DNA from 2 places in the Streptomyces sp. NBC_00377 genome. Region 1 is predicted to be linked to the other one. Evidence: riboswitches for the same ligand, from Rfam matches in the RefSeq annotation. Region 1 holds a riboswitch; the other holds the start of a gene.
What was found. A riboswitch is a leader RNA that binds a small molecule or an ion and turns the genes downstream of it on or off. The one in region 1 is predicted to bind glycine.

Region 1 (3,400 bases):
CGCCGTAGTAGCGGCGGCCCGGGTAGCCCTCGGCGTACTTGTTGGTCAGGACCGAGCCCTGCGCCTCCATCACCGCGAGCGGAGCGAAGTTCTCCGAGGCGATCATCTCGAGCGTGGACTGCTGGCGGTTCAGCTCGGCGTCGACCGCGGCGGCGATCTCCGGGTCGAGCTCGTGCAGGGGCGTGTTCAGTACGGACATGCGTCTACGACTCCTCAGCCGGCGGTGAAGGCGGTGTACTCGTCGGCGCTGAGCAGATCGTCCTGCTCGCCCGCGGCGCGTACCTTGAACAGCCATCCGCCCTCGAAGGGGGCGGAGTTCACCAGCGCCGGGTCGTCGACGACGTCCTGGTTGACCTCGACGATCTCGCCCGTCACCGGTGCGTACAGCTCACTGACCGACTTGGTCGACTCCAGCTCGCCGCAGGTCTCGCCCGCGGTCACCGTGTCACCGACCTCCGGGAGCTGGACGAAGACCACGTCGCCGAGCGCGTTGGCCGCGTGCTCCGTGATGCCGACCGTCGAGACGCCGTCCTCGGCGACCGACAGCCACTCGTGCTCCTTGCTGTAGCGCAGCTGCTGGGGGTTGCTCATGGCCTGAATTCTCCTGTACGCGGGGGAGTGCTGGTGAATGGGGACCTGCTGGGAGCGCGCGTGAACAGCGGAACTGTGCGCAGGGTCACGCGCGGGTGGGCGTCGACGCGCCCAGTGTCTACTTGCGGCGCTTGTAGAACGGCAGCGCCACGACCTCGTACGGCTCGTGGCTGCCCCGGATGTCCACGCCGACGCCCGCGGTCCCCGGCGCCGCGTGGGCGGCGTCGACGTACGCCATCGCGATCGGCTTGCCGAGGGTCGGGGAGGGGGCGCCGGAGGTGACCTCGCCGATCACCTCGCCGCCTGCGACGACCGCGTACCCGGCGCGCGGGACCCGGCGGCCCTCGGCGACCAGGCCGACGAGGACGCGCGGGGGCAGGGCGGCGGCCCGGTCGGCGGCCGCCTCCAGCGCCGTACGCCCGACGAAGTCGCCGTCCTTGTCGAACTTCACGACCCGGCCGAGGCCCGCGTCGAAGGGGGTGAGGGAGGTGCTCAGCTCGTGCCCGTACAGCGGCATGCCGGCCTCCAGGCGCAGGGTGTCCCGGCAGGACAGGCCGCAGGGGACCAGGCCGACGCCCTCGCCGGCCTTCGTCAGCGCCTGCCACAGTTCGACGGCGTGCTCCGGCCGCACGAACAGCTCGAAGCCGTCCTCGCCGGTGTACCCGGTGCGCGCGATGAGCGCGGGCACGCCGGCGACGGTGCCGGGCAGACCGGCGTAGTACTTCAGGCCGTCGAGGTCGGCGTCCGTGACGGCCGCGAGGATGCCGGGGGACTCGGGGCCCTGCACGGCGATCAGCGCGTAGGCGTCACGGTCGTCGCGGACCTCGGCGTCGAAGCCCGCGGACCGCTCCACGAGGGCGTCCAGCACGACCTGCGCGTTGGAGGCGTTGGCCACCACCAGGTACTGCGCGGACCCGGCCTCGGTCTCGGCCAGCCGGTAGACGATCAGGTCGTCCAGGATGCCGCCGTCCGCCCGGCAGATCATCGTGTAGCGGGCGCGGCCGGGCTTGACCGCCCCGATGTTCCCCACCAGGGCGAAGTCGAGAAGGGCGGCGGCCTGCGGGCCGGTGACGGTGATCTCGCCCATGTGGGAGAGATCGAAAAGCCCGGCGCGGGTGCGGACGGCTTGGTGCTCGTCGCGCTCGGAGCCGTAACGCAGCGGCATGTCCCAGCCGGCGAAGTCGGTCATCGTCGCGCCGAGCGCACGGTGCACGGCGTCGAGGGCGGTGTGGCGCTGCTCGGCGCGCTGGACGGAATCGGGGTCGGTGCTGCTCATCGGGCGTTCGTCTCCCAAGGCGACGGGATCCCCCCGTGCGAGCGAAGCGGGGCGCGCGGGCACAGGGAAGGGCGAGGTCGTTCCTCCCCATCTGTCATCGGAACCTGAGAGGTTCGCCATGACGGTCCGCGACGGGATCGCCCATGACTTGCACCTTGGGTGGAGCCACTGGAGTCAGCGGCCCGCTTTTCAGATGTGCCTCGCCCGCGCGGTAACGGGGCCTGAGAGATTCAAGGGAGGGACTTGCTCCTTCGGCGCCCCAGCGAAGCTGCTGCTGAGAACTCTCCCGCGCGGATTCAAACGGCCGGTATGCAGTTGGCGCGGCCATCATTGCACGGCTCGCCCCGATCCCGGCAGGCCGCATCTGTAACCGGCCTGTGTCGAGACGCGCACCAAAACGCCGGGCACGGCGCATTACCTTCTCTTTACGCTCGATGGGGAAGGGGTTACCCGACCCCAGGGGAGGACGATCACGGTGAACAGGACGAGCACGGCGAGGTCCACCGCATTCGCGACCGGTTCGGGGATCGCGCTGCCGGCACAGCCCGGCGCCCCGGCCCGGGAGGCGTCCGGCGCGCAGCAGGCGCCCGTCGTCCGCGACCTGCGCGAGCGGGCCGGCCGCAGCCCGCACGGCCTGGTCTTCGGTCCCCGGGACCTGGTCGTCGTGACCGGTCTGCCCGGCAGCGGCAAGTCCACGCTCATGCGGCGGACGGTCCGGGGCCTGCGCGTCGACTCCCAGGACACCAGGGACCGCTGGGACGCCCGCGCCCCGCGCTTCCTGCCCTACGGCCTCTACCGCCCCCTCGTCCGCCTCGCCCACTACGCGGGACTGCGCCGCGCCCTGCGCAGCGGTGAGGGAGTCGTCGTGCACGACTGCGGCACCCAGACCTGGGTGCGGGACTGGCTGGGCCGCGAGGCCCGCCGCCGCGGCGGCACCCTGCATCTGCTGCTGCTCGACGTGGGTACGGACACGGCGCTGGAAGGACAGCGCGAGCGCGGTCGGGGCGTCTCCCGGTACGCGTTCCTGCGCCACCGCCACGCCGCCGCCCGGCTGGTGCGCGCGGTGGAGAAGGGACGGCTGCCCGCGGGCTGCGGCTCGGCCGTGCTGCTGGACCGCGAAGCGGCCGACGTGCTGCGCCGCATCGGATTCACCGGCTGAGGGCTCGGGTGCCGCCCCCGGCACCCGCTAGCCTTTCAGCCACACCAGAGTGAGCGGTTCTCAGCAGGCGGTAGGCAGATGGATTTCCCCCCGACGGACTTCCCGGCGGACTTCTCCGCGGACTTTCCGGCGCAGGCGCACCACCATCCGCACGGCGGGTGGCCCGGCAACGAGCTGGAGGAGGTGCTCTCCGTCTCCCTCGGCGTGCCCGGAGCCGGCGGCCGGATCGTCGAGGTGCTCGGGCGCAGCTTCGTCTGGGTGCCGCTGCCCGGGGGCGGCAGCCCGCACAGCGGTCCCCTCGACCTGGCCACGCTGGAGCTCGAAGGACAGGTGTACGTGCCGGTCTTCAGCTCCGAGGAGCAGTTCCGGCAGGT
Region 2 (3,400 bases), 4.7 Mb from region 1:
GACGAGTTCGCGGGCCCGGCAGAGGTGTCGCCGGAGCGTGGCGCCGAGACGCGACGGGTGATGGACCGGGTCACTCGGTGGGCCGCGAACCGGAGCGATGTGGTGGGGGTACTTCTCGTCGGGTCCTGGGCGCGGGAGGCGGCGCGACCCGACTCGGACGTGGATCTCGTGGTGCTGTCGACGGCCCCTGCCCGGTATGCCGAGGACGACGGATGGCTGCGCGAACTGGCCTTGGGGGAGGTGCTTCGGGTCAGGGGATGGGGAGCCGTCACGGAGTGGCGGCATGTCACCGCCTCCGGACTGGAGATCGAGATGGGTATCGGTTCCTCCGACTGGGCGCGGACCGATCCTCTCGACCCGGGCACACGAAGAGTCGTCACGGACGGAGCCCGGCCGCTGTACGACCCCGCGGGGCTCCTCGGAGCGCTGGTACGGGCCTGTGCCTGAGGAGGTCAGCTCTCGTCGGTGCCGGCCAGCCGGCCGAAGTCGCGATCGGGGAGCGGGGGAGGGGCACCGGTGTCCAGACCGTAGTGGTGGTAGAGCTGGAGTTCCTGCTCCGGGGAGAGGTGGCGGCCCACGCCGAAATCGGGAGCGTCCTTGATCAGGGCCCGGTCGAAGGGGATGTGCAGGGTGCCCTCGACCAGTCGGCTGGGCTCCAGGGGGACGAAGGCGTCGCGGGAGAACAGACCGGTGCGTATGGCCGCCCATTCGGGTACGCCGGTGGCGTCGTCGAGGTAGACCTCGTCGACGGTGCCGATCTTGGTGCCGGTGCGGTCGAACGCCTTGCGGCCGATCAGGTTGCGCGGATCGATGTCGGTCTGCACGGGCCCTCCACTTGATCGCGACTCATCCGTAAGCACTACAAAAGAGCACAATGAGACGAGCGGCCACTCGAGCGAGCTTCATTGACCCCGCTGGTAGTCTGACAACGGCTGCTGACACCGCGCGGGAGAGTCCTCCGAACATCATCGGAGGGCGCCGAAGGAGCAAATCCTCCCCGGAATCTCTCAGGCTCACGTACCGCACGGACGAGGTCACTCTGGAAAGCAGGGCAGGTGCCGACGGCGTCGACGGCTCCCGCCCTCACCGACGGTGAAAGCCGGACGCTCTCGGGCGGCCGGTGAAGCTCTCAGGTTGAGATGACAGAGGGGGAGGCCGTCCGGGTACCCACCGTGGTGACCCTCGAAGGTCGTGTCAGACCAGGAGGCCTCCGTAATGACCCCCCATCGCATTCCGCTCGCCGAGCTCGAGCAGGGAATCCCCTTCGAACAGCGGCACATCGGGCCCGACCACGAGGCGCGGGCCAAGATGCTGGCGCAGGTCGGCTACGGCTCGCTCGACGAGCTGACGGCCGCCGCGGTACCGGATGTCATCAAGAACGCCGACGCACTGGACCTGCCGGGCGCCAGGACCGAAGCCGAGGTGCTGGCCGAGCTGCGCTCGCTGGCGGACCGCAACCAGGTCCTCGACTCGATGATCGGACTCGGCTACCACGGGACGTTCACGCCGCCCGTCATCCTGCGCAACGTCATGGAGAACCCCGCCTGGTACACGGCCTACACGCCGTACCAGCCGGAGATTTCCCAGGGCCGGCTCGAGGCGCTGCTGAACTTCCAGACCATGGTCGCCGACCTCACCGGCCTGCCGACCTCCGGGGCTTCGCTGCTCGACGAGGGCACGGCCGCCGCCGAGGCGATGGCGCTGTCCCGGCGCATGGGGAAGAACAAGAAGGGCCTCTTCCTCATCGACGCGGACGCGCTGCCGCAGACCATCGCCGTGATCCGGACCCGCGCCGAGCCGACGGGCGTGGAGGTCGTGGTCGCCGACCTGAGCGACGGGATCCCGGCGGAGATCGCCGCGCGGGAGATCAACGGTGTGCTCGTCCAGTACCCCGGCGCCTCCGGTGCCGTACGCGATCTCAGGGCGATCGTCGACCAGGCGCACGGGCTCGGCGCGCTCGTCACCGTCGCCGCTGATCTGCTGGCGCTGACGCTGCTGAAGTCGCCGGGTGAGCTGGGCGCGGACATCGCGGTCGGTACGACGCAGCGGTTCGGGGTGCCGATGGGCTTCGGCGGGCCGCACGCCGGTTACCTGGCCGTCCGCGAGCAGTTCGCGCGCAGCCTGCCCGGGCGCCTGGTGGGCGTGTCCGTGGACGCCGACGGGCACCGGGCCTACCGGCTCGCGCTGCAGACGCGTGAGCAGCACATCCGGCGCGAGAAGGCCACCAGCAACATCTGCACGGCGCAGGTGCTGCTGGCGGTCATGGCGGGTATGTACGCCGTCTACCACGGCCCCGACGGGCTGCGGGCGATCGCCCGCCGTACGCACCGGTACGCCTCGGTCCTCGCCGCCGGGCTCGAGGCCGGCGGCGTCGCAACCGTGCACGGGTCGTACTTCGACACACTGACCGTGCGGGTGCCCGCGAGGGCCGCAGAGGTCGTCGCCGCCGCGCGGGAGCGCGGGGTCAACCTGCACCTCGTCGACGCCGACCATGTGTCGATCGCCTGCGACGAGACGACCGCGCGGGCCCAGGTGGCCGCCGTCTGGGCCGCCTTCGGGGTGGACGGCGACATCGAGTCGCTCGACGAGGCGACCGAGGACGCCCTGCCCGGGGATCTGCTGCGGTCCGACGAGATCCTCACGCACCCGGTCTTCCACCAGTACCGGTCCGAGACCGCGATGCTCCGCTATCTGCGCAGGCTCGCCGACCGGGACTACGCGCTCGACCGGGGCATGATCCCGCTGGGCTCCTGCACCATGAAGCTCAACGCGACCACCGAGATGGAGCCGGTCACCTGGCCCGAGTTCGGGCAGCTGCACCCCTTCGCGCCGGCCGAGCAGGCCGAGGGCTACCTGACGCTCATCCGGGAGCTGGAGGAGCGGCTCGCCGAGGTCACCGGGTACGACAAGGTGTCGCTCCAGCCGAACGCCGGGTCGCAGGGGGAGCTGGCCGGGCTGCTCGCCGTCCGCGGGTACCACCGGGGCAACGGGGACGAGCAGCGGACCGTGTGTCTCATCCCGTCCTCCGCGCACGGCACGAACGCCGCAAGTGCCGTGATGGCGGGCATGAAGGTCGTCGTCGTGAAGACCGCGGGGGACGGTGAGATCGACGTCGAGGACCTGCGGGCGAAGATCGAGAAGCACCGCGACGAGCTGGCGGTGCTGATGATCACCTACCCGTCGACGCACGGAGTGTTCGAGGAACACGTCGCCGACATCTGCGCCCAGGTGCACGAGGCGGGCGGCCAGGTCTACGTGGACGGCGCGAACCTCAACGCGCTCGTCGGTCTCGCCAAGCCGGGGCACTTCGGCGGAGACGTCTCGCACCTGAACCTGCACAAGACGTTCTGCATCCCCCACGGGGGCGGCGGCCCGGGTGTCGGACCCGTCGCCGTGCGGT

Region 2: it holds a riboswitch for glycine, as region 1 does, so the genes downstream of both, gcvP (aminomethyl-transferring glycine dehydrogenase) here and gcvT (glycine cleavage system aminomethyltransferase GcvT) in region 1, are expected to answer to the same signal.

Annotation. Positions count from the first base shown of each region.
Region 1 is NZ_CP107958.1:2,984,289-2,987,688, reverse strand. It holds gene glyA (serine hydroxymethyltransferase) at 1-199, opposite strand, end outside; gene gcvH (glycine cleavage system protein GcvH) at 214-591, opposite strand; gene gcvT (glycine cleavage system aminomethyltransferase GcvT) at 710-1,867, opposite strand; glycine riboswitch at 1,949-2,066, opposite strand; glycine riboswitch at 2,067-2,166, opposite strand; gene OHS71_RS13370 (AAA family ATPase) at 2,337-3,026, shown strand; gene OHS71_RS13365 (enhanced serine sensitivity protein SseB) at 3,105-3,400, shown strand, end outside.
Region 2 is NZ_CP107958.1:7,649,178-7,652,577, forward strand. It holds gene OHS71_RS33990 (nucleotidyltransferase domain-containing protein) at 1-447, shown strand, start outside; gene OHS71_RS33995 (PRC-barrel domain-containing protein) at 453-824, opposite strand; glycine riboswitch at 937-1,033, shown strand; gene gcvP (aminomethyl-transferring glycine dehydrogenase) at 1,216-3,400, shown strand, end outside.